3 regions of the Paenibacillus sp. sgz302148 genome follow, and region 1 is predicted to be linked to each of the others. Evidence: riboswitches for the same ligand, from Rfam matches in the RefSeq annotation. Region 1 holds a riboswitch; each other region holds the start of a gene.
The links. Region 1 has a riboswitch for cyclic di-AMP ahead of AC0LWM_RS00035 (C40 family peptidase). Riboswitches for the same ligand answer to the same signal wherever they lie in the genome.
Positions count from the first base shown of each region.

Region 2: linked by a shared signal. The riboswitch ahead of AC0LWM_RS19720 (KamA family radical SAM protein) and the one ahead of AC0LWM_RS00035 (C40 family peptidase) in region 1 are both predicted to bind cyclic di-AMP.
Region 3: linked by a shared signal. The riboswitch ahead of AC0LWM_RS31350 (C40 family peptidase) and the one ahead of AC0LWM_RS00035 (C40 family peptidase) in region 1 are both predicted to bind cyclic di-AMP.

Region 1 is NZ_JBVYOJ010000001.1:3,816-13,928, forward strand. It holds gene AC0LWM_RS00015 (glycosyltransferase family 4 protein) at 1-296, opposite strand, end outside; gene AC0LWM_RS00020 (GGDEF domain-containing protein) at 480-1,628, shown strand; gene AC0LWM_RS00025 (helix-turn-helix domain-containing protein) at 1,640-1,843, opposite strand; gene AC0LWM_RS00030 (helix-turn-helix domain-containing protein) at 2,046-2,435, shown strand; gene AC0LWM_RS00035 (C40 family peptidase) at 2,495-3,373, opposite strand; cyclic di-AMP (ydaO/yuaA leader) riboswitch at 3,374-3,528, opposite strand; gene AC0LWM_RS00040 (CapA family protein) at 3,595-4,572, opposite strand; gene AC0LWM_RS00045 (ABC transporter ATP-binding protein) at 4,778-5,650, shown strand; gene AC0LWM_RS00050 (hypothetical protein) at 5,647-6,363, shown strand; gene AC0LWM_RS00055 (RsmB/NOP family class I SAM-dependent RNA methyltransferase) at 6,405-7,754, shown strand; gene AC0LWM_RS00060 (hypothetical protein) at 7,899-8,987, opposite strand; gene AC0LWM_RS00065 (YjcZ family sporulation protein) at 9,220-9,315, shown strand; gene AC0LWM_RS00070 (Cof-type HAD-IIB family hydrolase) at 9,379-10,113, opposite strand, start outside.
Region 2 is NZ_JBVYOJ010000013.1:63,076-73,188, forward strand. It holds gene AC0LWM_RS19700 (efflux RND transporter permease subunit) at 1-2,279, shown strand, start outside; gene pckA (phosphoenolpyruvate carboxykinase (ATP)) at 2,397-3,998, opposite strand; gene gap (type I glyceraldehyde-3-phosphate dehydrogenase) at 4,042-5,076, opposite strand; gene AC0LWM_RS19715 (hypothetical protein) at 5,408-5,623, opposite strand; gene AC0LWM_RS19720 (KamA family radical SAM protein) at 5,673-6,860, opposite strand; cyclic di-AMP (ydaO/yuaA leader) riboswitch at 7,090-7,225, opposite strand; gene AC0LWM_RS19725 (metal-sensitive transcriptional regulator) at 7,329-7,589, opposite strand; gene AC0LWM_RS19730 (DsrE/DsrF/DrsH-like family protein) at 7,623-8,105, opposite strand; gene AC0LWM_RS19735 (sulfurtransferase TusA family protein) at 8,271-8,498, opposite strand; gene AC0LWM_RS19740 (MBL fold metallo-hydrolase) at 8,529-9,665, opposite strand; gene AC0LWM_RS19745 (sulfurtransferase TusA family protein) at 9,720-10,113, opposite strand, start outside.
Region 3 is NZ_JBVYOJ010000037.1:448-10,560, reverse strand. It holds gene AC0LWM_RS31375 (RNA polymerase sigma factor) at 1-850, shown strand, start outside; gene AC0LWM_RS31370 (extracellular solute-binding protein) at 863-1,987, shown strand; gene AC0LWM_RS31365 (TioE family transcriptional regulator) at 2,003-2,707, opposite strand; gene uvrA (excinuclease ABC subunit UvrA) at 2,882-5,392, shown strand; gene AC0LWM_RS31355 (cupredoxin domain-containing protein) at 5,499-6,407, opposite strand; cyclic di-AMP (ydaO/yuaA leader) riboswitch at 6,558-6,690, shown strand; gene AC0LWM_RS31350 (C40 family peptidase) at 6,692-7,174, shown strand; gene AC0LWM_RS31345 (amidohydrolase) at 7,618-8,841, shown strand; gene AC0LWM_RS31340 (FMN-binding glutamate synthase family protein) at 8,907-10,113, shown strand, end outside.

The DNA.
Region 1 (10,113 bases):
ATGGGATGGTGCGCATGAATGAGATCGTAGCTCTTCTTGAGCCGGAGCTTCGTCCACCATACATAGTCGCGGTAGGTCTGTATATATTTGTCGACCGTCGCATTTCCGGCGAACGGCCGCCAGTCGAACGTTGAGAATTGTACTTCTTCGGTTCCTTTGCCGCGCACGCGTTTGGGCAGGGAGAACAGCTCCATGTCCCAGCCCAGCTTCAGGAACCTTTCTTGAATATAGGGAACCATGGAGGAAACGCCGCCCGGCTGCTCGGGCGGAAAAAATAACGCCTGTAAAATGTTCAAAGGAATCGGTCCTCCTCGAAGGATTAAAAGTCTGAAATTTCCGGAGGCAACTGCAAAAAGTTCATACGGAAGCACTAGCTTCGCTTCTTTTCGCGCCGTAGGTTTTATGATACACTAGAACATATGTTTCTGCAAAATTTTCCGAATATGTACAACATCCCGTATTCATCAGGAGATTAACCTATGAACATTGCGCAACTGCTGGCAGGATCGCATGGGCAAATGTTTGCGTCTTCCTGCATCATCGTCATTTTGCTGCTCATGCTGATGATGTCGCTCAGGCTTTATTTCAACCGGCGCAAGAAGGCTTATTTGTCATTGATTATCGCCCTCATGCTTATTATCGCACAGCACGGACTCAACATCTACATGGCGATCGGGAGCGAGCCCGCCGGCCTGTTGATCGGCGAGATCAGCCAATTCATCAAGAGCGTATCCTTCATTATGATGAATATGGCGATCTACCAGCTGTATAACCCGACAAAAAGGCGCGCCACCTCATATTTCGTTTTATTCATGTTCGTAGCGCTTATTATCGGCGCCGCGCATTATATCGACGCGATTCGAACCGAAACAAGCTATAGCGGCATCGGCCAGAGCTTATATCTTTTCGTTCTGATCGGCATCGCTTACATGATCGTTACGCCGTTTATCGGACAGCACGGCAAATACCGTACCGCCTTGGTTCTCTATACTGCGGCGCACGGTGCGTACGTTGCCAATATGCAAATGTACCACGCCGATAACCAGGCGTTGTCCGTTGCCGAGCATGTTTTGCCGATACTGTACTATACGTTCATGTTTCTTATTTTGTTCGACCGCGTTGTGGAGCTCATGCAGGCCGTTTACCGGTCTTCCATAACGGACGGGCTGACAAGCCTGTACAATCGGCGATTCTTCTATAATCGGACGGCACATCACATTTCGCAGCAGGGCAAAACTTCGGTCATCTTCTGCGATATCGACAATTTCAAGAAGCTGAACGATACGCAGGGCCATCACAAAGCCGACGGTGTTCTAAAGCAGGTCGCGGCTATCATCGCGGAGGAAACGGAGGGCATCGGCATTCCCGGCCGTTACGGCGGGGAGGAGCTGGTGGCGCTTCTGACTGATCCGAAGGCCGATGCGGCTAAAGTAGCGGAATCGATACGCAGTCGCGTTGAATCCGAATCGATCGTCACGATCAGCGTCGGATACAGCACGTACAAGGCAGGGTTAACTGCCGAGGAATTGATCAAGCAAGCGGACGCCGCAATGTACGAGTCCAAGACAACCGGCAAGAACAAAGTAACCGGGTATTCCGCAAGGAAGAAGAAAGAACATGCAGGCTAACAGCATTTGCATTAACGAAGAACAAATATTTGTTCGAGGTCGGCTTCCAGCGCATGACACAACCGTTTCGCGGCGGCCGGCCCCACTGACTTCGCGGCACGCTCCAGCAAGCTGATATACCCCCGGCTAAGCCCCGTTCGTTCGGCCAGCTCCCGCTGCGTCATTCCTCGGATCAATCGGGTTTTGACAAACTCGTCGTTTACGTAAATTTTCATCTACACCGCCCCTGTTCCCATGCTGTTCCCATTATAACCCACTTTGTTTGCTTTTGCAATCATTTTTGTTCGCATTTGCAATCGACGAGAGAATGCTGGCATTCGGTTCTATGGCGGCATTGTTTCGTGCATGACATCGTGGTATGATGAGGATGTTTACGAATGTTTACTTTTGTATACTCTGGCATACGGAGGGATGTCCATGTACTTTTATAACCAATTGAAAGACATCCGCAAACAAAAGGGTTTCACGATACGCGAGGTCGCTCACCGTTCCGGCGTTTCCGCCGCTTATATTTCGCAGCTCGAAAACGGCAATCGAGGCATTCCGTCACCCGACATTATTCAGAAGCTATCCGACGGATTGAATGTTTCCTATACCGAACTGATGAAAGCCGCAGGTTACCTGGAGGATCGACCTTCTGCCCCTTCATCGTCCGAACCGATTAATTTGCGCCGGTTTATTATGAATAACAATATGATGCTGGACGGGATCGTTTTGACGGATGAGGACAAGGAATGGATCGGCCACATGCTCACCGCGTTATTCTGGAAAAAACAGCAAAGCGAAGATAATAAGAAGGGCTATTAAAAAACCTCTCGTTCCCGGCATAACCGGTTTCGAGAGGTTTTGTTTGATCTTGCTTACGTTTACAAAACACGCTTCGCACCTATGTATTTGGGGCCCCAATAACCGCCGGACAAGCTTTTGATCGCTACTCCGTCGTCCGTTGCCGATATAAATTGATTGTTGCCGACAAAGATGCCGACATGTGAAATGGTGCTGCCCGCGGCGAAAAATACAAGATCGCCTTGTTTCAATTCGGATACGGATTGGCTCAGCTCCGCGTACATTTGTCTCGATGTTCTTGGCAGGCTGATACCATGCTTCTGATAAACGAATTGCACAAAACCGGAGCAATCGAAGCCGTTCGGGCTCGTTCCGCCCCATACGTAACGTGTTCCCAAGTAATTGCTTGCCAATTGTAGCAACTGCTGCTGCTTGCTTACTTCCGCCTTCTGCACCAGCTTCTTCTTGTCCGCTTCCGTCCATAACGGCTTATGTTCCCCGCCGTCGGTAGAAATCATCGCGAGTTCGCTGTTTTCGTTCCACTTGATGTCCACGCCGCCGATCTGCGAGAAGAAGCGAACCGGAATGTACACTACTTTTTGCGTTAGGTCGATGCGGTAGTCGAACGTCACTTTGCTGTCGTTCACAAGGGCATAGTTATCGCCCGTTTTCATGATGACGGATTGGTCGTCCTTCTTCATGATCACTCGTTTTGCGCCGCTGTCGTCCGCTTCCCATTGAATCGTATAACCGAGACTCTCCGCCGTAATTCGGAAAGGCACCTGCAATTTTTCGCTGCTGTCGATATACGCCTCGGTGTCGGACGTATTCATGAGCGAATCGTTGACCTGTACCTTGACGCCGTAAATCGGCTCCGCTGCGTACGATTCGGATGTGGCAAACAAGCCGCCTGCAAAAATTGCGCACGACAAAACAACTGCTTTGGAAAAAGTATTCAATTTGTTCCTCCTTGGTGCCTCCGAGGTTAGTTGACGGATTCGGGAAGAGGTATTCCCTAGCCTGCCGCTTGAACATAAACGGCAAACATTCACCCCAATAAAGAAGTCCCCCGTACCAGAACTTGTGCTGCTCATGGATTCGGCAATTTTTTTGACACTTCGATATTTTAGCACTATATTCCTTCTCGATCAACGCCTAATGATGTGACAATTGCTTACAATCATTTGGCAGGTCTATCGTTTAAGCCTTTGGGCATAAACCGGTTGCCATCCCGCTCTACCCCGTACGATATCGTCTGAAGGTGGCGAAGTCGGTTGTCCACCGCGGTTTTCCCAAGCTTGACCACTTGATTGTCACGGATTTCATATGGCGAAAACTGGATTCCGATGCTGCCGCGATCCAGGACTAATGATAGCAAACCTGTCTCGGCCTTCGCCTTCCGAACATAATTCGGGAACAAAAAGTTGCCGATGGAATATGCAATCGGTTTGCCGCGATAATATTCGAAGCCCTGCAGCGCATGCGGATGGCTGCCGATGACGGCATCCGCGCCTGCATCAATGATCTCCTTGGCGAATTGCCGCTGCCATGTCTCCGGCCGATGATGTCCGGCAACGCCCCAATGAATGTACAATAACAAATAATCGCAGCCTTCCCGTTCCCTGCGAACGGCTTGGATGACTTTATGCTGCTCGTAAGCATTGGCAATGCCTGCCCGATTAGGCCCCGCAAACCACTCCCCTGTCGGCAGAAAGCGGGAGACAGCCATAAATTTAACCTGATATCCGCCGATCGCAAATGTTTTTCCCGCATAAGCTTCCGCTTCGTTATGCCCTCCGCCTACATACGGCAAACCATAATGGTCCAGATGTGCGAGCGTATCGGAGAACCCTTGCTGCAGAAAGTCCATCGTATGATTGTTCGCGATCGATACCAGGTCGAAGCCGGCATCCTTTACGCCTTGCAGCGCGATCGGATCCGCGCTGTAGTTGTATATTTGATTCGTATCCTTGCGGGTGCGATTCGTCACCGAGGTTTCGAGATTCATAAAGGCAAAATCCGCCTGCTGCACTTCGCTCCTTACTTGAGTGAACGGAAATTGCGGCCCATTCTTGCGAATAGCTTCTTTAACGGAGCCGTCCATCATGGCGTCTCCGGCAAAGACGATGCGAACAGGGCGATCATTGCTTGCAGCCATGGCGGCATCAGACTGTACCTGGTACCACCCGCTGAATAACACTCCAATCAGTATGCCGATTCGGATCCCAATAATGAACGAGAGCCCCCTTTCGTAAAAACTTTATATAGCATCTGCACTGGCCGAACATATCATACGATTTTTTGCTGCAAACCTCAGTATGGTATAATAAGCCACATTGGAGATGAGAAGAAAGGCGGACGCTATGAAGGAAATCGTTTCATTAACGGGAATTAGCAAATCGTATCAAGGCACAATCGTGCTCGACGATATTTCACTCACGTTGCTTCGCCATGATACGATCGCGCTGCTTGGCGCTAACGGCTCCGGGAAAAGCACGCTGCTCCGCATCGTCGCAGGATTAACCGCAGCGTCCCGAGGGTCGCGACGTGTCTTCGACGCTTCCGCCATCATCCGGTATGTCCCCGATCGATTTCCGAAAATGAGATTTACCCCTGCGGAATATTTGTACCGATTGGGCCGGATCCAGGGCATGCAGCAGCATGCGCTGGATGAACGGATTGGCGAGCTTTTGCGGTTATTTCGCCTGGAAGGGACCGGCCGGACGTGGATTCGCGACTTTTCCAAAGGCATGCTCCAGAAGGTGGGTATCATGCAGTCCATATTGCTTAAACCCGATCTGCTCATATTGGACGAGCCGTTGTCGGGTCTGGATATCGCCGCTCAAGGTGAATTCATCGAGCTTCTGCGCGAGTTGAAGCTTCAAGGCATCGCGATGATCTTCACTTGCCATGAACCTGAGCTAGCGGAGGCGATCGCCACGAGGCGGCTGACCTTAAGCCAAGGCAAGCTGCATGAAGCAGACCGGCCGATAATCCATATGGCACAGCATCGTTCGATTTTCGAACCGTATGCCGTCATACACGCCAAACTGCCGGACCAAGCCGCCGAGATCGCCTTAAAATCGATGCCGCATATGCGGAGTTGGGAATACCTTGACGGCTTGGCGATCATGCATGTCCTAGCGGATTATAGCGATGCGACGATTGCAGCCATTCTGCAGATGAAAGGCTCAATCATATATATGAGCAAGCAAAGCGAGGAATCGGCATCATGATGAAGCTATGGCGCATCATTCCGCTATTGGCCGTCGATTACGTTCGTTCCTACCGTTATTTCGCATCGTATCTGTTCTATGTCGTCATCGTTCCTATATTGTATACGTATAAGCCGAATCCGGTATTAAGTTCTTATGCGATAAGTTCCGCCTTATTGTTCGTGGTAGCGGCTTGGCTCGGGTTCGGCTATGTACGTAACGAAGACGAAACGCAGGAACAAGTGACGTATTTGCATGTGCAAAATCCAATCTTCTATTTTATAAGCAAAATATTATTTTTGTGGCTCGTATCGTTCCCGCTTGCGCTCTATGCGATCGTGTATCCGATCGTATTCCAAATGTTCGACCGGCCGGTCAGGGCTGGCGATCTGTTCGTGGCGCTGTCAAGCCATGCCGGCCTCGGACTGCTCGGCATCGCCCTCGCCCTGCTGCTTCATCCGCGGCTTATCGCAAAAACCAGCACGGCCGTCAGTTTGTTGTTCTTGATCTTGATTGTATCGTTGGCGCAAAAAGGCATTACGGATGCTTGGCTGCCGGAAGCGTTCCAGGCGGCAGGATTGCTCATCCCGCCTGTCGGCAGCTTGATGCATGCGCTAAACAGCGACACCGAGCTGACCGGCAGTACGTTTGCCCTCATCATGACTAGCCCTTTCATATACGCCACGATCGTATGTGCCTATTATGTGAAACGGATGAAAGACAAATTGTTTTAATTGTTCAAAAATGAATTCCCGCAACACGAAGGAGCCTGTACATGATCTTATTGCCCGAACCTTATGTTGAACGAATCAAAAATCAGCTTCATGAAGAAGCCGAACAATTTTTGCAGAGCTACCGCGAACCGAGGACGTATGGATTGCGGATCAATTCGCTCAAAATATCCGAAAGCGACCAGGCAACCGAAGAGCTGAAACAGCTTTTTGACTTAACCCCGGTGTCCTGGTGTCCGACCGGTTTCTATTACGACGAGGCGGCCAGACCCGGCAAGCACCCGTATCATGCCGCGGGCTTATATTACATCCAAGAGCCTTCCGCCATGTCGGCTGCCGAGCTGCTTGACCCGCAGCCGGGCGAAGTCGTTCTGGATTTGGCCGGAGCGCCCGGCGGCAAATCGACGCAAATCGCCGCCAAGCTGCAAGGCCGCGGCCTGTTGATCGCCAATGAAATTCATCCGGCTCGGGCCAAAATTTTATCCGAAAATATCGAACGGATCGGCGTGCCCAATTGTATCGTGACGAGCGCAACGCCCGATGCCCTGGCGAAGAAGTTCCCGCAATTTTTCGATCGGATCATGCTGGATGCCCCTTGCTCGGGGGAAGGCATGTTCCGCAAAGACCCGGATGCCATAGCGGAATGGTCGCCGGCCCATGTAACGATGTGCGCCGCCCGTCAAACCGATATTTTGAATCAGGCTGCGCTGATGCTTAAACCGAACGGCACGTTAGCCTATTCCACTTGCACCTTCAATGAAGAGGAGAATGAACGGACAATTCAAGCGTTTCTGGAAAATCACCCTTCATTTTCTCTCTTGCGGACGGAACGGATATGGCCGCATCGGGAGCGCGGGGAAGGCCATTTTGTCGCCGTCTTGAGAAACAACGACGTGAATGCTTGGGAATCCACTCGTTCAAATCGGAAAATAGGTCGAGACAAACCGAAAAAAACGAATGAACTCGCTTTGTTCCAAGCTTTCGCCGAGCAGTATTTGAACAACTTTGCTCTCCCTCCGGGCGAACCCGTTCTATTCGGCGAACAACTGTACTGGCTGCCTCATGCCGATGACGGCTCGCTCGGCGCTGCCGATCTGGACGGCCTGCGAACGCTGCGTCCCGGCCTGCATTTGGCCGCCGTCAAGAAGGGACGCAGCGAGCCCGCCCATGCTTTAGCTCTGGCGCTTCGTCAGGACAATGCACTGCAAACCGTATCGTATGCCCCCGGCTCACCGGAGCTTCATGCCTATTTGCAGGGCGAAACGTTGTCCTGCCCGGAATCGCTTAAGGGCTGGGTCGTCGTTTGCGCAGGACAATTCCCGATCGGCTGGGGCAAAGCAAGCCTCGGCCAATTGAAAAATCATTATCCGAAAGGACTTCGTACGTTCGGATAACCGGCCATGCACCCTTACGATCCGGAAAACAAAGAAACGGTATCGCCTCTTCGTCCGAAGATGGGATACCGTTTCTTTACATTTTGGGCCCTTCGCAAAGTACCTGAATCTGCTTCGGAGATATACTCCACTTTGTGGGGCTACTCAGTGGATCCGTTCGACTTCAAACAGCATCTCGTCGATCAGTTCATTTTTATACATGACCGATAGGTTAAAGCTTTCGTAATCACGCTCTTTGTCCAGCTCTCGCATGAGCAGTGATGCGATCCAATCCCGATCGTCGTCCGTGCCCGGGTCGCGGAAATCGATAAACCCCGTCATCTGCCTGCTGCCGATATCGATTGTCGCCGTGCCGATCGGCAATCCGCCGTAAGCTTGTTTGTAGATTTCATAGGTCAACGTATCCCCATCGTCGCGGGCAAGGATGACGGAATATTCGTTATGCCGGCTATCATAAGAGTCTTGATCCTGCAGACCCACCCGTTCTTCTTCGAGCAGATCCAAAATATCTTCATGATCCAATTCGATCGTTTCGATAATTTCGCCTTCGAACTCGTTTTCAATCGTAAAGGAGTCGATTTCATTCTCGTCAAAATCCGATACGAGCAAATCGGTGATCTGCTCGATTTCATCTTCCGTTGGATGCAATCTCCAGTTTATATGCCCAACGACGTAAGACCCGTGCAGGTCCATAAACGCTTCGCACCATAAGAGCTGACGCTCGTCGTAAATATGGTAATGGAGCCGTTCATCAGCTTCGCCAACCAGCACGAGTTCGAAATAGGCGTCCGCTTCGTTCTCCAGCACGTCGTAATCGTTAGGATCCACATCGTTGAATTGGATTTCCTCCCGCTCCGGATATATAACATCCTCATCCTCATTGAAAAGGAATCCTGGGGTTTCCAAAATGGGGTCTTCCATAATTTCATCGATCGTACCTACGTTATTCGAAGTTACAATGACACGTTCGTAGTCGCTGTAAGTAACGAAGATATCGCATTGCTCGGCATTTAACGCCGCGACAACCGACTGCACGTAGTTCTGAAGATGCTCGATCGCAAGTTCCTTCTCATGCGCCGACAGTGACATTTTTTCCAATTGAATCGAACCCGTAACTCTGTCCCATTCCCGGTATACGAGCGTAACGGTGCCCGCATGCCGATCGTTTACGACGATGTCGAGCACTTCTCCGCCAGCTGTTTTCAGATCCGGTCTCAGTACAATATTGGCCATCTGGGCACTCCTTCGCAACCATATTTCAGTTCCATCCTTATCGTGTCCCAACGATTTAGAACTATCCCCCTGAATATGCCTAATTCTTTAAAAATGGGGTAAATGTCCAATCCATCTTCGCCTTGCTTCATACTATACACTATACCGAAAGCAAGAATAGCAACCACGAAGGACGGTTCAAAAATAGGCGATTACATCGCTTTCGGAATTCATTACCGAAGGAGGAATTGGAATGTCTGGTTGTGTAGGTGGAGCTTTCACATCGGTAGGTGTTATTCTTGTACTGTTCATCCTGCTGGTGATTGTATTGAGAGGTTGCTTTATTTAATCATGCATCCCAGCCAAAAAAGCATCGACGCGAAGTCGATGCTTTTTCCTTAGTCCTTTTCTTTTAGGACAAGCAATATTTCTGAAGCGCATGATGTACGCCGTCCTCGTTGTTCGTCGCCGTCGTATCGTCTGCAGCTTGCTTCACCGGTTCCGGCGAATTCGCCATCGCGATGCCGAGTCCTGCAAATTCCAACATAGCGAGATCGTTATAATAGTTGCCGATCGCGAGCACTTCGCTGCGGTCGATGCCCCGGCTGCCTGCCAGAAGCTTCAAGGCGCTTCCCTTCGACGCGAGGGGGTGCATGACATCGATAAAATAATCGCCGCTGCGGATTCGGTTCAGCGGAAGGTGAAGCTCCCGCCAGTCTTGTTCGACGCGATCCATCGTTTCCTTGGTGCCGAAGGCCGTCATTTTCACAAGAGGCTCGCGCAAGTCCGTTACCGAGCTCAATAAAATCGGCTCGGCCAAATACTGCTCGTACATCGCTTTTTCAGTGTCCGAGATTCGTTCCAGGTACATATCGAACGGCGTATTCAGGTCAAAATGGATTTTGTTCTCCCGGCAATAGCGGATCAGCGGCATCGCTTCTTCAACCGTAAACGGGAAATGATGAAGCAGCCGCCGGCCGGCCGATTCGATGGTCGCCGCCCCGTTATGCGTGATCACCGTTCCTTCCAAGCCGAGCATTGCAAGGATGGGCAGCGTGCTGCTTGGGTTTCGCCCGGTGCACAGCACGATTTCCGCTCCGCGCTTCGCCACGGCTTGAACGGTTTCCTTCGTTGACTCGGTTAGTTC
Region 2 (10,113 bases), on a different contig from region 1:
TGTCCGATATCGCCGAGGTGAAGACCGTTTCGAAGCAGGACCAGATTTCGCGCTTCAACGGCAAAGAAAGCTTCGTCATTCAAGTCGTGAAAACGCAGGATGCGAACACGGCCGATGTCGCCGATGCGGTGAACGCTTTGCTTGCCGATTATGGGAGCAAGGCAGGCATGGATTTACACGTGATCAACGACCAGGGAGCGGCCATTAAGGAGTCCGTCTCCGGCCTTGTGCGCGAAGGATTGTTCGGCGCCTTGTTCTGCATATTGACGATTTTCCTGTTCCTGCGCAACGTGCGGGCGACGCTCATTTCCATTCTTTCGCTGCCGATTTCGGTTTTTGCGACGATCGCTTTATTGGATCAGATGGGGTTTACGCTCAACATCATGACCCTGGGCGGTATCGCGGTATCGATCGGTCGAATCGTCGACGACAGCATCGTCGTCATCGAGAACATCTACAGATGGCGCCAAGAGAAAGGAACCGAGCTGAGCGGCAAGGAGCTTGCCTATAAAGCGACCAAAGAAGTGATCAGCGCTGTCGGATCATCGACGCTTGCGATGGTGGTCGTGTTTCTCCCGCTCGCCTTCGTAACCGGCATTATCGGCGAGTTTTTCCGGCCGTTCGCCGTTGCGGTGTGCATCGCGATTCTGGTGTCGCTATTCGTTTCCATGATGCTCATCCCGGTGCTTGGCGCGAAATTTTTCAATAAAGTAAAGCCGCATCCGAAGGAAGGCGCTCTCGTTCGCGTTTACGAGCGGGTGCTGCGCGGCGCGCTGCGCCATAAAGCCACCGTGCTGATCGCGTCGATCGTTCTGCTCATCGGCTCGTTCGGTACGATCCCGCTGCTCGGCATCTCCTTCCTGCCGTCCGGGTCCGCGCCGGCGATTCAAATCGAACTCAGCTTGCCGGCCAAGGACGGGCTGGACCAAGTGAACAAAGCCAGCGAACAGGTCGACAACTATTTGGCGGCGGTTGAAGGGGTGGACAATTACCAACTGTCCATCGGCATGGGGGGAAGTGGCAGAAGAGGGCTCTCAGCAGGAACTCCCGCCAATAAAGCGACTTACACCGTGACGCTCAAAGAAGGAACCGATACAAACGCTTTAATCGACCGCGCGACCAAAGATATTACGGCTTCCGTTAACAAAATCGTTCCGAATACGGAGGTTGCCATCAAGGAATCGCAATCCCAGGGACCGCCATCCGGCAACAATATCGATGTCAGCCTGTATTCCGCCGATATGGAGGCATTAGCCAAGGCGGCAGGTCAAGTGGAAGCACTGATGAAGCAACGGGACGATTTGAAAAATATAACGAACAATTTGAATGATGTGACTCCGAAGTGGGAGCTGACGATCAATCAAGCGGGCAAAGACGCCGGCGTATCCTATCTTCAGGTCATGCAAGCCGTCAGCGAGCAATTGAGGCCGATCGATGCGGGCACTTATACGCTGGACAGCAAGGAATGGAACTTGACGCTTTCCTATAAGCAGCAAATCAACACCAAAGATCAACTCGAGAACGTGATCATCCCGACAATATCCGGCAAGAAGAAATTAGGCGAAATTGCCGATATTAGCGAAAGAACGGCGCCCATCTCCATTAACCATGACAGCGGCAAAACGTATGCCCAAGTTAGCGGAACGGTCAAAGGCTCGAATACGGCCGCGATCACGAAAGAAGTGCAGAAGGACATCGACGGCTTGACGCTTCCTGCCAATGTGGAAGTGAAATACGGCGGCGGACTGTCGATGATCAAAAGCGGATTCCAAAGCATCCTGCTAGCCATGGCCGGAGCGATCGGCCTCGTTTTCCTTGTCATGAGCGTTACGTTCGGCGGGTTGCGGACACCTCTGATCATTTTGTCTTCGTTATTATTTGTTCCGATCGGATCGTTTGGCGCCCTGCTGATTACCGGCCAATCGTTGTCCATGAGCTCGATGATCGGCATGCTGATGCTCGTCGGCATCGTCGTGACGAATGCGGTCGTCATGCTGGATCGCGTCGAACGGAACGCCAAGTCCGGCATGGAGCTGAAGGAAGCGATCATCGAGGCGTGCAAAACGCGGCTAAGACCGATACTGATGACCGCTTTCGCCACCATTTTGGCGCTGCTGCCGCTGGCGTTGTCTCACTCGACGACGAGCTTGATTTCCGGAGGCTTGGCAATCACGGTCATCGGCGGCTTAACGACTTCGACATTGTTGACGTTAGTTTTCGTGCCTACCCTTTATCTGTTGACGGGCAGAAAGCGCAAGTTTGTCGAAGAACATTTCTAAGCTGAATCGTGGCACGGCTGACTGAAGAGCCGCGCCTGCTAAGAATCGAATCTACTACGAAAATCCCCCTTGAACAGCCGATCGTTTGACCAATCGCATTCAAGGGGGATTTCATTTTTAACGTATAATCATCGTCCGTGGTCCGGACTTGCGGATCTCCTCGCTTACGTCGCCGAATTTCTCGAAGTTAGCGGAGAACCGCTCCGCAAGCATACCGGCCGCCCGATCGTATGCGGTCTGCTCCTTCCATGTGCTGCGCGGATTCAGCAGCTCGCTTGGCACGCCCTTCACCTGATCCGGTATCATCAGATTAAATACCGGGTCAGCCGTATAAGTCGCCTGTTCCAACGAGCCGTCGATCGCCGCGGAGACCATGGCCCGGGTGTACGCAAGGTTCATCCGCTTGCCTGTGCCGTAGCCGCCGCCGGACCATCCCGTGTTGACGAGATAGACACTCGCTCCATGCCGATCGATTTTATCGCCCAGCAGGTCGGCATATACTTTCGGCGCTTGCGGCAGGAACGGCGCCCCGAAGCAGGCGGAGAACGTCGCCTCCGGCTCCGTAATGCCGCGCTCGGTGCCCGCCAGCTTGGACGTATAGCCGGATAAGAAATAATACATCGCCTGTTCCTTCGTCAGCTTCGCGATGGGCGGCAGCACGCCGAAGGCGTCGGCCGTCAGGAACACGATCGTTTTCGGATGGCCGGCAATGCCGGGAATAACGGCGTTCGGAATATAGTCGATCGGGTACGCCGCTCTTGTATTTTCCGTCCGCGAGCCGTCACTGTAATCCGCAAGCCCGGTCGTTTCGTCGGCAACGACATTTTCAAGCACGGTGCCGTACCGGATCGAATCCCAAATTTGCGGCTCCTTCTCCTGCGATAATCCGATGGTCTTCGCGTAACAACCGCCCTCGAAATTAAAGACGCCCGTATCGGACCAGCCGTGCTCGTCATCGCCGATTAAACGGCGATCCGGGTCGGCGGATAACGTCGTTTTGCCCGTGCCGGACAAACCGAAGAATAAAGCAACATCGCCGCTTTCGCCGACATTGGCGGAGCAGTGCATCGGGAACACGCCCTTAAAGGGCAGCAAATAATTCAGAACGCTGAATATCGATTTTTTCATTTCGCCCGCATATTGCGTCCCGCCAATCAGGACGACTCTCTTCTCGAAGGAAACGATAATAAACGTTTCGGAGTTCGTCCCGTCCACGGCAGGATTGGCTTCCAGTCCAGGCAGCGCCATGACGGTGAATTCCGGTTTATGCGCCCCGAGCTCATCTTCCGTCGGACGTATAAACATCTGATGGACGAATAAATTATGCCAAGCATATTCGTTAACGACCCGAATCGGCATCCGGTATTGTACGTCCGCTCCGGCGAAACCGTCGAATACGAACAGCTCTTTATCGGCAGCATAAGCCAGCGCCCGCTGATATAGCTTGTCGAAGCGTTCAGGCGCAATCGGCTGATTGACGGTGCCCCAGGCTACATGATCGACAACCGATGAGTCCTTCACGATAAATCGATCCTTCGGCGAACGTCCCGTATATTGTCCGGTCGATACCAGCAGTCCCCCCGTCGACGAAAGACGGCCTTCGCCTCGCCGAATTGCGGCTTCAATCAGCTTCGGCACCGGCAAATTGACATGGATGTCCGAAGAGCCCGGAATAGCTGCCTGTATATCCTTTTTGCGTTCCAACCTAAGTTCCTCCATCTGCTTGCTCCTCCATCCGCTTGATCAATCATTCCAATAAGCCTTAAACTGCCACCGCATCTCTGGCCGCTTGCTTCGCTTTATCAACAACCAAATTCGCAAGACCGACGACTCTGCATGCATACGCCCATTCATTGTCGTACCAAGCCAGAACCTTGATCTGCCGGCCATGCTTCATGATCGACAAACCGTCAATGACGGCGGAATGCGAATTGCCGACAAAATCGGCGGAAACGAGCGGTTGCTCCGAATATCCGACATACCCGGCGAACTTCCCGGTAGCTGCGGCTTGGAAAACCTGCTTGATTTCCTCGATCGTCGCCTCGTTCTCGACCTCCACCGTCAAATCCACCAAGGACACGTCCTGCGTCGGCACGCGCAAGGATAATCCTTCGATATGGGGGGCAAGATGAGGAAGTACATCCTGAAGCGCCTTGCGCACGCCGGTTGTCGTCGGAATGATCGACTGCGTGCAAGCACGCGCTCTTCGCAAATCCTTGTGAGGATTGTCCAGCAGGTTCTGGTCGGACGTCACCGAATGAACGGTCGTCATCCAGCCGTTCCGCACTTGAAATGCGTCGTCCAAAATGTTCAGCACCGGCGCAACGCAGTTCGTCGTGCAAGATGCGGCGGACAATATACGATGCCGGTCCGGATCGTATTGCTTCTCGTTTACGCCCATTACGACCGTCAGGTCCATTTGCTTGCCCGGAGCCGTAATGATAACGGTCTCGGCACCTGCCGCCATATGCCGCTTGGCGCCTTCGCGGTCGTTGAATTTACCGGTGGCGTCCATCACCAGATCTACGCCCAGCTTCGCCCAAGGGATGAGCTCGGGCTCCCGTTGGCTGACGAATTCGATTAAGCGATCGTTAATTCGCAGTTTGCCGTCCTCTACACCGATGTCGGCATCCCATGTTCCGTGAACCGAATCATATTTCAGCAAATGCGCGATGGTCTCGACCGGATAGGTGCTGTTTACCGCCTTCAAATATTTCACGAGATGATCTGATTTGAACATGCTCCGGATTAATAACCGTCCAATACGTCCAGTACCGCTAATACCTATTCCTGTCATCGAAATCCCTCCTAGGTGTTCGAGAAATATGACTCACGTTTCTCTTTGATGATTGTATTATACTTATATATGATGTATTAATGCAAGTGTAAATCCTTGTATATGACGTATTATTTGAATTGTGATACGTCTATGTATCGTAATTCGGCAAAATAAGCCCTCGTCATCGTTCAGTATTCCCCCGATTTCCATTCATCCGATAAAATGTTCTCGGCCAAAATTTGTATGGGCCCGCTCGTACGATGAATGACCCTGCGAATACAAAAAGCACCCATTCCGCAGAATGGATGCTCCCTGTTGGATCATAAACATTTCCTTCTAAAAAAGCTGGCTACCGCTGCTCCAGCGCTTTCTTCGCAATTCGCTTGTACGCCATCCAATGCTCCGCATCGCTGGAGAAATAACCTTCCCCCACGATCGTTTCCAGGGCGCCTCTTAAACGCTGGACCTCATCCATTAAATATTGGATGTCGTCCACCGCCATGTGGCCGGAATCTGCGTAATGCTGCTTGGCGATGCGCTTGCGAATGACATCAATTCGGCTCATGGATTCCCCTCTTCACAGCGATGTTGTTAGCTGCCGAGCCCCCGCCGCGTTAGCCTGCGGAGCAATCTCGCGCCACTCGTTTCTGCCTCGGATGGTTCGGCAGTTCGTTCACGGAAATTATCAGCTCGTTTTTCTTCTTCGGCTTCTGCCAGTACTTCTCGCTGCCCGGCAAATCGTCGAACCACGCGGCATCCGCCGGACAATCGAGAATCATAAACTTCCCGTATTGGTCGTCCCTCGATTGATGGTATTTCAAATAAGCTTTGCCGTTTTCGATCGCGAGTATTTCGATTTTGCCCGACGTATGGCTCATCGACAATCGGACCCGCTTGCCAAGACCCGAGGTTCTGGCCTTCGCCTCTTCGACGAGACGGTAAACCCGTTCCAGCGGCAGGACAAAATCGCGGTTTCCGGCAACCGGACGGTTGATGAAAAAATAATATGGCGTTACGCCGGCCCACGAAAGCTTATCCAGCAATTCGCCGAGTACGGCGGCATTGTCGTTGATCCCCCGCAAAACGGGCGTTTGGTTCACGACGATAGCCCCGGCTTGATGCAGCGCATCAAACGCCCGCTTCGCTTCCGGCGTAATTTCCCGGGGGTGGTTGATGTGCGCCATCACATAAATGCGGCGGTCTACGCTGGAGTAAGCTCGAATCGCTTCCAGCAGCTCGTTGTCCTCGTAGATCCGCATCGGGTTGAACACCGGAATTTTCGAGCCTAACCGAATGATCTTCACATGGTCGATCGCTCTCAGCCTCTCGAATATGCCCTTCAGCTTCGCAGTCGAAAGGATCAGGCTGTCTCCGCCGGTCAGCAGAACATTGTTGATCTCCTTATGCTTCGCGATGTACTCCAGCCCCGGATCGACATTGGACATCGCTTCGCTGACGTCGTTGCGGAACAGCCTCTTGCGGAAGCAATACCGGCAGTACGCCCCGCATACTTCGGAGACGATTAATAAAGCGGTCGTTTTATATTTATGCTGACAACCGGGAACGACGTAATTCGTATCTTCGTCCGAAGCGTCCCATCTGCCGTATTCCGACAATTCGCCTTCATTCGGAATAATCAGCTTTTTGATCGGGTCGTTCGGATCGCTCCAATCGATCAGATTCAAGTAATAGTCGTTGACCCGGAACACGAATTTTTCGGTAATCTGTTTGAGCTTAATTCGGTCACGCTCGGGAATTTCGGTAATTTTGTCAATGTTCGTAATGTACTTTGGCTGCGCCATGCTTTCATCCTCCTTGAATGGTTATAGTGTCACGACTTCTTCAAGTGATATAAAGCGTGGATATCCCTCCTTTACGGATAGATCATAGTTGCGGGAAAAACAAAAATGACCCTGCATGCGGCGAAAGTCAAGACGCTATAAAGCATCCTGAAGATCGCTGCAATCGGGTCAATTGAACGCAAAAAGACCCGAATACACGGGTCAGCTAAAGTGTAATTGAACATGCAACTGTGACCCACCTACTGCTGACGAGGTTAGCTGTCGGGCTTGGGAAAGTGGTCCCCTACATGAATTCATGATTCGCCCCAAAAGAATGGTTCCCCCGCTTTCCGATTGAATAACCGGAAATTAAGCGTATTTTCATCTTACCGGAACATGGCATGGCAGTCAAGTGTTTGAGCGTGATTTGGGCCGAGCCAAAGGGGCCGCTTCATGTCGGCTGAAGGGGCGCCACACCGGCAAGGTCGGCTACCGGCTCTTGATGAGCAGCTCGACGGCTTGCGCGACCAGCTTGCTCGTATCGCCGCCCGCTTGCTGCTCTTCTAGGATGCATTGCTCCAAATTCACGGCGACGATGTACGCGATCGCTTTGTCGGATGCGCTTCTGACGGCGGACAATTGGCTGACGACATCTTTGCAGTTCGCTTCCTCGTCCATCATTTTGAGCACGCCGCGAATTTGACCTTCAATGCGCCGCAGCCGCCGTTTGACGTCTTCATCGTATTTCATGCCGGACCGACCTCCCTTCTCCGAATGCTCACCTTATATAAACAAGTTCACCTTGGCCTCCGCTGCATCGCCGAGATAAGCCGCGACTCCCGCGTATTCGATGCCGTCCAGCAGCTCTTCCTTTTGCAAGCCGAGCAAGTCCATCGTCATCGTGCACGCGACGAGCTTGACGTTCATCTCTTGTGCAAGCTCGATCAGCTGCGGCAGGCTAAGCGCATTATGCTTCTTCATCACGTGCCCGATCAGCTTCGGACCAACGCCGCCGAAGTTCATGCGGGACAAGCCCATCCGCTTCGCTCCTCTCGGCATCATCCTAGCGAACATCCGCTCGAGCCAGCCTTTCTTCACTTGCACAGGCTCGTCTTTGCGAAGCGCGTTCAGTCCCCAGAAGGTGAAGAAGATCGTCACCTCATGATCGTAAGCAGCCGCCCCGTTCGCGATAATAAAAGCGGCGATCGCTTTATCCATATCTCCGCTGAACAAAACAATGGTCGTTTTCTCTTTGTTCGTTTCCATCTTGGAGCAGTTTCCCCTTTCGATTATAGTACTTATACACGTAACCGTATATATTGCGCGCAAAAAAAACGATAGCTTGGCGGCCTGCTGGCCGTTGCGACAGGCCGCCGGCAGCGGATGAGCGCGTAATGCGCTTCGAATACAGGTTGTCCGTACAGGTTCCGGTCACGCTTTTCGCACGTAGAACACGTATACGCCATCGACCTCTTTGTGCTCCAGCATCTCGTGCTTCGTCTGGCGTACCCATGCCTGAAAATCGTTGACCGAGCCTTTGTCCGTCGCGAGCAGCTCCATGATTTCCCCCGATTGCAGCGAGTCCATGCCTTTCTTCGCTTTGACGATCGGCATCGGGCAAGCCAGTCCTTTGGCGTCTATCGTTACGTTTGCTTTCATACTCGTTCAGCCTCCTAATAGTGGTTATCGTTATTCATGATGATGAACGGCGCAGCGGTTCGGACCGATTTCCAGCTCTACGGCGCGTTCCGGCTCGACTTGAAGCTCTCCGCGATTGATCGCGATAATATCTTCGAAGTTCGGCGGCTTCTCCGTCGATGCAGCACCCGCAACCTGTTCCGTAAAGGCATCCCTGTCCTCGTTCCGCATGATGTCGTTGCGTTCCCGGATATCGCCAAGCGCTCTGCCGACGATGCCGTCGCCGTTCATTTCCGAGATGTCCGCATAATGCGCCGGCAGGACAAGCACGTCATCCGGCATCGTATTGATCCGGCGAAATACGGTATCGTACAAATCATGCGCCCATTCCTCGGCCTTGCCTCCAAGGTCGGGACGCCCCAATCCGCCGACAAAAATCGTATCCCCGGACATCAAATACTTCCCGTCAACCAGAAATGACGTCGAACCCGGCGTATGTCCCGGCGTGGGGAGCGCCAGTACTTCGACATCCACTTGGCCGATGCGGATGGAAGCGTGATTTTCGAGCGGCTCGTAGTTCAGATTCGTCCCTTTCACTTCTCCGGAGGAGATCAAGTAGACGGCTCCTGTTCGCGCGGCCAGCGCGGCTCCGCCCGATATATGATCGGCGTGCAAATGCGAATCGACCACATGGGAGATCATGAACCGATGCTGCTCGGCTAACCGGATATACTCTTCAATCCGATGGCTCGGGTCGATAATCATCGCTTGACCGCCCGATATGACGGCATAGGATAGACAGCCCTTGGACAGCCGATTGATTTGCAGCACTTGAACCTTTTCGTTCGCGGCAACCTCCATCGGAACATAGAATTGGCTCCATGCCAGCATGCCGTCCAGGAGTACCGCGGCGCGGTAACCTTTCGCATCCAACATTTCGGCTACGAATTGCGCCGATCCGCCTTTGGCGCAAACAACGACCATTTCTTCATCCTTCGGCAGCGGCTCCAGTACCGCTTTGTCCTCCTCGAGGAATGAAAAATACGGAATGTTGACGGAGCGCACTTGATGACCTTCGATTTTCCAGTTGGCGAAATCTTCTTCGTTGCGTACGTCCAGAATGAACGCGCCGCCGGTGCCATTGATAAGCTGATGCAGCTCCCGCGCGTTGATTTGCCTTATTGCCATCGGTAACTCCTCCTTGGTTTTAAAATCTTACTTCGCAACAGACCCGCTTGCGGATCAATTCTGATCCATCGGTCCGTTCCACTGCGACATGCCGGGCAACACGTTGCTTACATGCTTAAAGCCTTTCTCCGCTAGAAGCTGACAAGCCATATCGCTTCGGTTGCCCGTGCGGCATACGACATAATAGTGGTGCTCCGGATCCAGCTTGCCGCACTGCGCCTCCAGTTGGCCCAGCGGGATCGATATCGCGCCGGGAATGTGGCCGAACGCATATTCCGCGGGTTCGCGCACATCGAGGACAAGAATGTTAGCGTCACGGCCGTGGGCCTCCTCATTGGAGACTGTGTGCGGAAATTTACGTTCTTCCCTCATCTCCTCGGCTTCCGCCTTGCGTATATAATGCCGGAACACGCCGTCTGTCTCGATCAGTCCGATATACTCGTGTCCC
Region 3 (10,113 bases), on a different contig from region 1:
CGATTGGAAGCAAGAGCTGACTCGTCTGCTGCTGGATTACGGATATGAGCCCGATTTTCTGGCCGGTCAGCTCGAAGGCTTGCCGATACCGCTTCACCCGGTGGCGATGCTTTATGACGTTATCCCTTACGATGTGGACACGGTTATGGCTTTTGTTCGCCATTCGATCGATCGGGGCAGTCCTGTGCTATTTTTCGATACGTATGTGGAGCGCCCCTTCGTTCATGAGTGGAATTTGATTTATGGCTACGATGACTTCAACCGAACGGTTGAACTGACTGATGTCCTCCCGCCCTATCGCAAAACGCTGCATGTTGAACAACTGGCTGCGTCGCCCTTACAGTTGCTTTGTTCAATACGAAAAACGAATCGCCCGGCAATTCGACCGGAACCGTTTCAAGCGATCAAATCCATGATCCGGTTCGCCAGGGAAGGGGACGGTTTCCGAGGCGATAACGTGCATACTTGCTATGCCCTGGGGCTTGACGCTTACGCTGCATGGATTCGCCACTTGAAGACCGGTCCGCGGCTCGCTAATTCGTACGGTCATCGTTACTTGGCTTCGGTATACGCGAACGCAAGGGCTTTTGCCGGAAAGTATGTCCGTTCGATCGAGATCGCAGGTTTTGCGGAGGAAATATTGGAGAAGGCGGCGGCTTACTTTGATCAATCGGCAAGTTTGCTTCGTCAAGTCAGTGCAATGAATCCGCTGCAGGATGCAACCGGAGCGAATTGGACAAAGGACATTCTTGATGAAACGACGATACTGCTCGACGCAGCCAGGCAAGCGGAGGATCGCGCCATCGAAATGCTGGAAAGCATTTGCGCGATGATGAATCCAATCCAATAACAGGAGGAACTCATGGATACCATTCAATTGACAATCATTACGCAAGCTAATGGAGAAGGACTGCAAGCGCTATTAAACAACGTCGAACGATTCGAAGCGAAGCGGCCGGATGCCCGCGTTCAGATCGAACAGGCTAACGGAAATTATGAGGTGCTCGAACGGATGAAAAGCAGCGAGCCCGGTGATCTCATCCATATGTCGGAAAGCGTGTTCGGTCCCTATTTACGCGATGGTCTTATTATCGATTTGATGCCTTATCTTAAGCAAGATGCGGAGATCTCTCCAGAGGACTTGTATCGAGGCGCATTAGCGGGGCCATCGTTCGATGGGAAACTGGCGGCTCTCCCTATGGATATTGCTCTGCCGTTCATCTTCTACCGCAAGAGCGCGTTTGCCGAAGCCGGCATTCCGGAACCGACGAACGACTGGACATTGGAGCAATTTAGGGAGACGGCATTGTTGCTGACGAAAAAACAACAATATGGATTTCGTATCCATATCGATATCGAATGGTTGGAGCCGTTCGTATTACGGGGAGGCGGCGCATATCTCTCCCCTGACGGCTCCACTGCGCAAGGGTACGTGAACGGCGAAGCGACTGTGGCGGCGATTCAGGAAATCGTCGATTGGTTCCGGCTGCACAAAATTACGCCGATGCCGGGCGACGCGGCGAATGTCGCTTTTAGCGACCGCTTTGCGATGGTCTTTGATTTTTCTTGGTGCATTCCGTATGTTCATCATAACCACCCCGGCGAATACGGAGCCGTCGGACTGCCTCATATGAAAGGCGGCCGCGATACGAACATGATGTATATGGGCGGATACGGCATTTCCTCCAAGTGCGGGCATCGTGACGCTGCATGGGCGCTGCTTAAGGAGCTTTGCGTTCCGCAGACAGGCAATCCGCTCAGTCAGCTGCCGGCTTCCAAATCAGCGGCCAGTCGGTTAGGCGCGGAAAAGGATCCCTTGATGCAACGTGCGCTTGCAGAACTTGATAAAGCGACGCAAAGCGCTTTTTACTTGAACCAAAAATGGAATGCCAACCGGCAAATCGTCAATCAAGACCTTAGGTTATTGATTGAAGAGGGAGCGGATGTGAGGATGACGCTGGACAAGTGGGCAACATTAATCGGATAATGCCCGGCAAATAACTCAAATAAGCTCCAACGCATTACATAGCTCTACCAGCTGGTGAACGCCGCGAAACTGATGCCGGATGCGCTCGTGGATGCTGAGGATCGCCTCTTCCGTCACTTTTTTCGCGTGCTCGATGCTTTGATGTTCGACAGCCTGGACGATTTCTTTCATGCTTTTTAAAAAATAGACGTTCTTGCGCAATGTGCGGATTAGCAATATTTTTCGAATGTCGGTTGGCGTGTACAGCCGGTAGCCGTTATCCGGATGGCGCATTGGCGTGAGCAAATCTTCTTTTTCCCAATGGCGAATGGCTGAAGTTGCGACACCCGTAAATGCCGCAGCTTCGCCTATCGTCATGGGGTTTTTTGGTTTTTTATTCGTCATGGATGACAATTCGAGATTTTGCAGCAGGTCAAGGGTTTGGTCCGCAGCGATTTTTTCCTGCTGAAGGTTCGCCTGTTCCTTATTGATGAGCCAAAAGGCGCCGTCCATGTCCGCATTCTGAATGCTGCGCAGAACCTCGCAGGTGACCGAAACTCCAAACCCGGGGAACATGGCGCGCAGGCAGCGGAAATAAGCCAAATGCACTTTCGTAAAAAGGCGGTATCCATTGTTCGCGCGAGCGGGGGCGGGAACGACTCCCCATGATTCATAATGACGTAACGCGCTCGTACTGATCTGAAGCTCTCTCGCAATCTCGATCGGCTTGAAGTATTCCATTGCCGGCCTCCTCCAAGGTTTTGGTTCGAACTGATCTTTTACATATAAGATTAAAGCTCCATGCTAAGGTTGGCAATAGCAGATAATTTATAATCCGGACCTATTCTTATAAAACCTTAGCACTTGCATGCATGTTATATAATAAGGTTGATTTTCCAAATAGGAGGAGTGCGGATGAGAGATTGGATTCAGATTAAGGGCGCTTACGAGAATAATTTGAAACATGTTTCGCTGAACATCCCGAAGTACAAGCTGGTTGTTTTAACCGGACCGTCAGGCTCGGGCAAGTCGACGCTTGCGATGGATACGCTGCAGCGGGAATGCCAACGTCAATACATGGAGTCGATGGGGATGGTGTCGGACTCCATCAACAAGCCGAAGGTGGACGCGATCGTCGGATTATCCCCCTCGATCAGCGTGGGCCAGCACGTTACGAACCGCAATCCGCGCTCGACGGTAGGTACGGTGACGGATATTTATACGTATTTGAGAGCGATATTTGCAAGGGCGGGTCATCGTCCATGCCCGTCGTGTGGAGTTATCGTTCCGCCACCGCCGGCAACCGGGGCGTCGCATTTCAGCATTTCCGACGAGGATGAGCACCAGTCGTGGGTCCAATGCCTGCACTGCAGCGCATCGATTGAAAAGCTGACCATGTCGCATTTCTCTTTCAATAAACCGGAGGGCGCATGCGAAACATGCTCCGGTCTCGGCAATGTCGCGACGTTGCGCATGGAGGCCGTATTCAATGAAGAGAGAAGCTTGCGCGATGGCGGAGCGCCTTTCTTGTACGACGCCATGGTCGAATATTATGCCAACATCTTGAAAGCGGCCGGCAAGCACTATGGATTTACGTTCGATCTCGATTTGCCGATCAAAAACTATCCTCAGCCGCAAAAAGACTTATTGTTCTACGGCGCCGAAAGCGAAGAGTTCACGCGGCATTATCCTGGCGTAAAGCCGCCGAAAACCGTTACCGCCGGCAAGTTTGAAGGCATCGTAACCGGAATATGGCGACGTTACAAGGAGAAAGGCGGGGAGGCCGAAAGCGGAATGAACGCGGCGGATCTGTTCCATCAACAGCAATGTCCGGATTGCCATGGCGCAAAGCTGAAGGAGACAAGCCGTTCCGTGCGAGTCGGCGATGCGGCGATTCACGAGATTGCGGATTGGCCGCTTGAGGATGTCTTGTCTTGGGTGTCTCGCGTGAAGATAGAGCTATCGGCCGAGAGTCTCGAGCTGCTCGAAACGATTGTAACGGATGAAATCCCATCCCGCCTGAAACGGATTCTCGATGTCGGCCTCGGTTATTTATCGCTGAACCGGCAGTCGGTCACGTTATCGGGGGGCGAAGCCCAACGTCTGCGCCTGGCATCGCTGCTTGGCTCCGGTTTGACGGGCGTGTTGTATATATTGGACGAACCGACTGCGGGGCTCCATCCGAGAGATACGGCGGGACTGATCCAGGTCCTCAAGCAGCTGCGTGATTTAGGCAACACGGTGCTCGTGATCGAACACGACGTTGAGATGATGCGCGCGGCGGACCACGTCATCGATATGGGACCCGGTGCGGGGAATACGGGCGGCCGGGTCGTCGGCGAAGGGACGCTGGAGGATCTGATGGCAGCCGCGGAGTCCGTGACCGGTTCGTACTTGCGTGAAGAAGCCGATTACAAGGTCAAGCGATTCCGGCGCCAAGGCATTGGCCGCTCTTTGACGGTTCGCAACGCTTATGCCCGAAACCTGAAGAACGTCACGGTATCTTTCCCGCTCGGATGCCTTGTGTCGATCACCGGTGTATCCGGGTCCGGTAAATCGACGCTGCTCTTCGACCTTCTGGCCGAAGGGGCGAATAACAACTTGCGGCCGGAAGGCTGCAGCGGGATCGAAGGCACGGAGGATGTCGGCAACTGGATTACGGTCGACCAATCGCCGCTCGGACGGATGCAGCGGTCGAACGTGGCGACGTATACCGACATCTTCACCGCGATGCGAAACTTGTTTGCCAGTTTGCCGGAAGCGAAGCGGCGTAAGCTTACGTCCAAGCATTTCTCCTTCAATACGCCGGGCGGCCGCTGCGAGAGCTGTCAAGGACTCGGCGTGCTGACGATGAACATGCATTTTCTGCCGGATATCGAAGTCCGATGCCCGTCATGCAAAGGCCGCCGTTTCCAGGAGGAGGTTTTGAGCATCAAGTATGAAGGCTATTCCATCTCCGATCTGCTGGATATGACGGTTCAGGAGAGCTTGGCCGTATTCGAAGGAAACGACAAGTTGGCGGATATGATCCGTTTGCTAAGCGAGGTCGGCTTAGGCTACCTCCATTGGGGGCAATCGGTGAGGACCTTATCGGGCGGAGAGGGCCAACGGTTAAGATTAGCTAAGGAGCTCGGCAAAAAATCAAAGAAGCATACGCTGTATTTATTGGACGAACCAACGACCGGCTTGCATCCCGCCGATGTGCGCCAACTGACGCTGCTTCTGGATAAGCTGGTGGACGCAGGCAATTCCGTAATTGTCGTCGAGCATAATATGGAGCTCATTCGGGAATCCGATTGGATGATCGACATCGGCCCTGAAGGCGGAGAAGGCGGCGGCACGGTCGTTGCGGAAGGAACGCCGGAGCAAGTAGCGAAGGTAAGGGAGTCATACACGGGAAGGTATTTGCGGGAAGCGCTTGGCTAGTCGATATCGAACGATGCGGATCAAAAAGCTTACCCTGAGTCGGGGTAAGCTTTTTTTCATATCGGCCATCAGTAGGCTAAGAGAAGCCGTCTCATTTTCTCATTCGTTAAGGCTTTGAAACCTGGATGGATGCCGTCATGCCGGCTTCCTTATGACCCGGCAAAGTGCAGATCACTTGATAATAGCCTGCTTTGTCGAAACTAACGGCCATGCTGTTCTTCTCCCCGGGTGCCGCGTGAATATGTACGTTTGTCCCGACGATTTCGAAGTCATGCTCCGCTTGGCCTGTATTTTCGAGTGTAATTTTGATTTTCTGGCCAACCGCAGCGCGGATAGATGTTGGTGAAAAAGAATATTCCGTAGCTTTAACAACAAGCTCTTCATCCACATGATGCGAAGCATCAGAGTGGTTCGATGAATGATCGTGAACGTGCCCAGACTGCCCGGTAGATTGCTCCGGAGGCGAAGAAGGCCGACCAAGATCCGAAGTTGGATGAATTGGAATGAATGTTGTGGAAATTAGAGACAACAAAATAAACAAAAACATAAAAATGGGCCTGGAAAAGAGAATTGACTTTTGCTTCAGAAAATCGCTTGTGACTTCCCCCTGCAGCATGAGAAATAACAAAAAAATAGCTCCGACGCAAAGAATGGATAGGATTCTAACCGTATTCCCCGCGAAGGAAGGAGGCATCATCACCATCAGCATCGTGCCCATCATACCTCCCATAATACCCGATAATAACCCGTCTAATATGGCTATCATACTAATAGGCGCCCCGGCTATGACCCCGATTGCACCCCCGATCAGCATGCTGAGAACCGTTGATTGAAAAAATAGGCCAGGTAACCATAAGGCAAACAAAACGCCTAGACCCAATCCAACTGTCATTCCTATCGTCATGGCAGCCATCATGCCGGCCATAACGGGCAACTGCTTACGAAAAGCAATGATAAAGCCTGTAATCCACACCGAAAGAATACCGTACAAGCTGCTATATATTACACTTCCCATGGTACTATGCCCCCTCACCCTATTAGTAATACAATATGGCTTGACCTACAAATATATGAATCGCTTGTTCATGATTTAAATTCGTCAAATTTGTGACATGGGCAGGAAAAAATCAACAAAAGTCGAACTTTGTAGACTGGCAGATTTTATTACATCATTTTGCCGAATCCCCGATAGGGGAGCGGGGGAACCATAACGGGTGAATTGGTCTCGATTCAGAGTGGCCATAGGGAACTTCCAACCGAACCCTCAGCTAACCTCGCAGGCATAGGAAGGAGACACCGTTGAAGAAAAAAGTATTCACGATTTTGCTAGGCACTGCCATGCTGTTCACCGTTCAAGCCGGAACCGTTTTTGCGGACGACTCGAAACTGGAACACGCGGTGAATGAAGTGCTGAACACCCCGTACAAATGGGGCGGCACGACAACGGCCGGTTTTGACTGCTCCGGCTTCATCTTGCATATTTTTAATCAATTCAACACGGAATTGCCGCGAACTTCGAAAACACAAGCCGACGTTGGCATAGAAGTTTCGAAGGATGAGCTTCAAGCCGGGGATCTTGTATTTTTTAATACGGACGGCAAAGGAATCTCGCATGCGGGAGTATATTTGGGGGACGGGAAATTTGCGCATTCCTCAAGTTCGAAGGGCGTCAGCATCAGCAAGCTTAGCGATACATATTACTCCAAACGGTATGTTACAGCAAGAAGGGTTGTTCAGGGCGAAGATTATGCGGCAATGATCAGCGATGAACACGAAAAGTAGGGCTGAGTCCATATCAGCCAAGAAGAGCCGGTTATTAGATATTGTCTAATACCGGCTCTTCTTCTTGCTCCGTACTTTTGACGGATGATGATGGTTGACTTGAAATGGATTTCATAAATTAACATGGAACAATGAAGTAAAATCGAATGCGAAAGATGCGGGCGTTGATTTTGGTTTGGCATTGTGGGGATGTAAAGATCATGAGCGCATACCGGCAAAATATAAGTTTGCGAAGCCTCAGGATATAATAAAGCTAAGCCATAATACGATCAAGGATTGAAAACCCGCGGTAGTGAATGGGCGAATAAAGCGCATGTCGAGTCTCAGGAATGAGGCTCTTTCTTTGTATATGCAGATCGTATGCTTATCTAATTTTATAAATATTTTGCATATAATCATTTCCATGCTAGCATGGGGAATGACGACAGAAAGGACGTGTTAAGATGAACTCGACGTATTGGCTTACAAATGCCCGCTTGGAGACAGGATACCGCAAGAGAGATGGAGTGATAGCAGGAACGGATACGGAATTGTTCCATTTGCTCATAGAGGACGGAGTGATTAAAAAAATCGTATCTGCGGATCAGCCTGTTGATGGCAGGTTGCCGAAGAAGGATGCCAAACAATATTTAGTGCTTCCTTCTTTCATCGAAAAACATTGCCACTTGGACAAAACTTTACTCGGCGACCGCTGGAGAGCCGTCACGCCGGTGAGTTCGATATTCGAACGTCTCGCGGAAGAAAAAGAAGTGCTCCCGAATTTACCTACTTCGACTCACGAACGTGCAGTCAACTATTTGGAAGCCTCTTTGCGGGCTGGAGCTACTCATATTCGCACGCATGTCGATATTTATCCGGAAGTCGGACTTGCCAATCTGGAAGAGGTCCAACAAGCGCAGCAGCTGTTTGAAGGGAAGCTGTCCTATGAAATTGTCGCTTTCCCGCAGCATGGGTTATTGCGATCGGAAGCGGGCGATTTGACAAGGGAAGCGGTTCGCAGAGGGGCGACCATTGTCGGAGGCGTAGATCCGGCTACCGTCGATGGGGATATGGAAAGATCGCTGCAGCAAATGATGGAGATTGCCGTGGAAGGGAATGCCGGCGTCGATTTACACCTGCATGATGCCGATCAAGTCGGAATTGCTACCATCAAGCGATTAGCCGAGCTTACCCGGGAAGCTAGTCTTCAAGGAAAAGTCGCCGTCAGCCATGCATTCAGCCTGGGGGATATTCCGTCCGATCAAGCCGCCGAAATGGCCGATATGCTGGCGGAGGCCGGGATCACCATTATTACTAGCGTGCCGCTTGCCCGCAAATTCCCGCCTGTTCGCTTATTGCACGATCATGGCGTATCCGTCGCCGTCGGGTGCGATAATGTGTTCGATGTATGGTCTCCGTATGGCAATGGAGACATATTAGAGCGAGCAGGGCGGCTGGGGGAAATTTCGAGATGGGTAGATGAACGCTCCTTGGCGCGAACGCTTGGGTTTATTACTGGGGGCAAGACGCCGCTTGATGAAGAAGGACGGCGGGTTTGGCCTAAACCCGGCGATGAAGCAAGCATTGTGTTTGTTGACGCGACTTGTTCCGCAGAAACGATCGCAAGAAGATCAACACGCATCGCCACCATGTATAAAGGAAATATCGTTGCCGGCTCGTTGGAGTAGGTCAAGGATGCAATCGACCATTCGAGGGAATAATAGGCGGGATTTCATGAAACGAGGTACATCACATGGAAAACCGATGGATCATGATGATTCTGGAGTCTTTCGCCGGGGCTGTCGCTGCCTTTTTGTTTACGTGGATATTCATGTTTAAGGTTTCCAGGCCTCTGATCAAATGGGGTATTGGCCGTTTTACAAAACAGCTCATGAACGAGCGCTATGCGTCGAATATTTGGGAAATCGTCACGGCATTAACCCGAGTAAGCCCGATCAAAACCGTCGAAAACAGCTTGCGTGCTTCATCAGGCTCGATTATCGAAAGACCGTTTGGCAGCCACAAAAAATATTTGCATTTCGACGGACTGGTTTTTTCGCCTGCCCAGCTTGCAACTTTTCCTTCTCATGAAGACGTGGAGATCGACGTCACCGTTACGATCGGCCCCAAAGCGAAAAAACCTTTGACCTTGTCGATTCCTTTGATGGCGGCGGCGATGGGGTACGGCATCGGAGTAAGCGAAAAGGTAAAAATCGCGATAGCGAGAGGAACGGCGGCCGTAGGAACATCGACCAATACGGGGGAAGGCGGATTTTTGCCGGAAGAAAGGGCGAATGCCAAATATTTGATTTTGCAATACAATACGGGATATTGGTCGAAAACTCCGGAAATTCTGAGGCAAGCCGATGCCATCGAAATCCATTTCGGGCGCGGTGCTGTTGCGGGAACGGCAACCGTTATTCCTGCGAAAGAATTACAAGGCAGGGTGCGGGAGATCATGCAGCTGCCCGACAATGATGACCCGCTAGTTGTTCCGGCGCGCCACCGGGAAATCCATAAACCGGAGGACTTAAGAACGCTGGTAAACCATCTTCGAGAAGTGACCGGCGGCGTTCCGATCGGTGTCAAGCTGTGTCCCAGCGCGATACTGGAACAGGATCTGGACATCGCCATTCAGGCCGGCGTTGATTTTGTCAGCCTCGACGGAGGCCAAGGGGGAACCAAGGCGTCGGCTCCTTTATTGCAAGACGATTACGGTCTACCCACGATTTTTGCGCTTACGCGCGCGATTCATCATCTCGAGCGAAGAGGCGTCAAAAAATCGATCAGTCTACTGACGGGCGGGGGATACAAAACGCCGGGAGAATGCCTGAAAGCGTTGGCGCTTGGAGCCGACGCCGTGTATATGGGAACAGCGGTGTTATGGGCGATGACCCACGATCAAGTCGGGAAGGTTGTTCCATGGGAGCCTCCGACACAGCTCACTTATTACTCGGGGA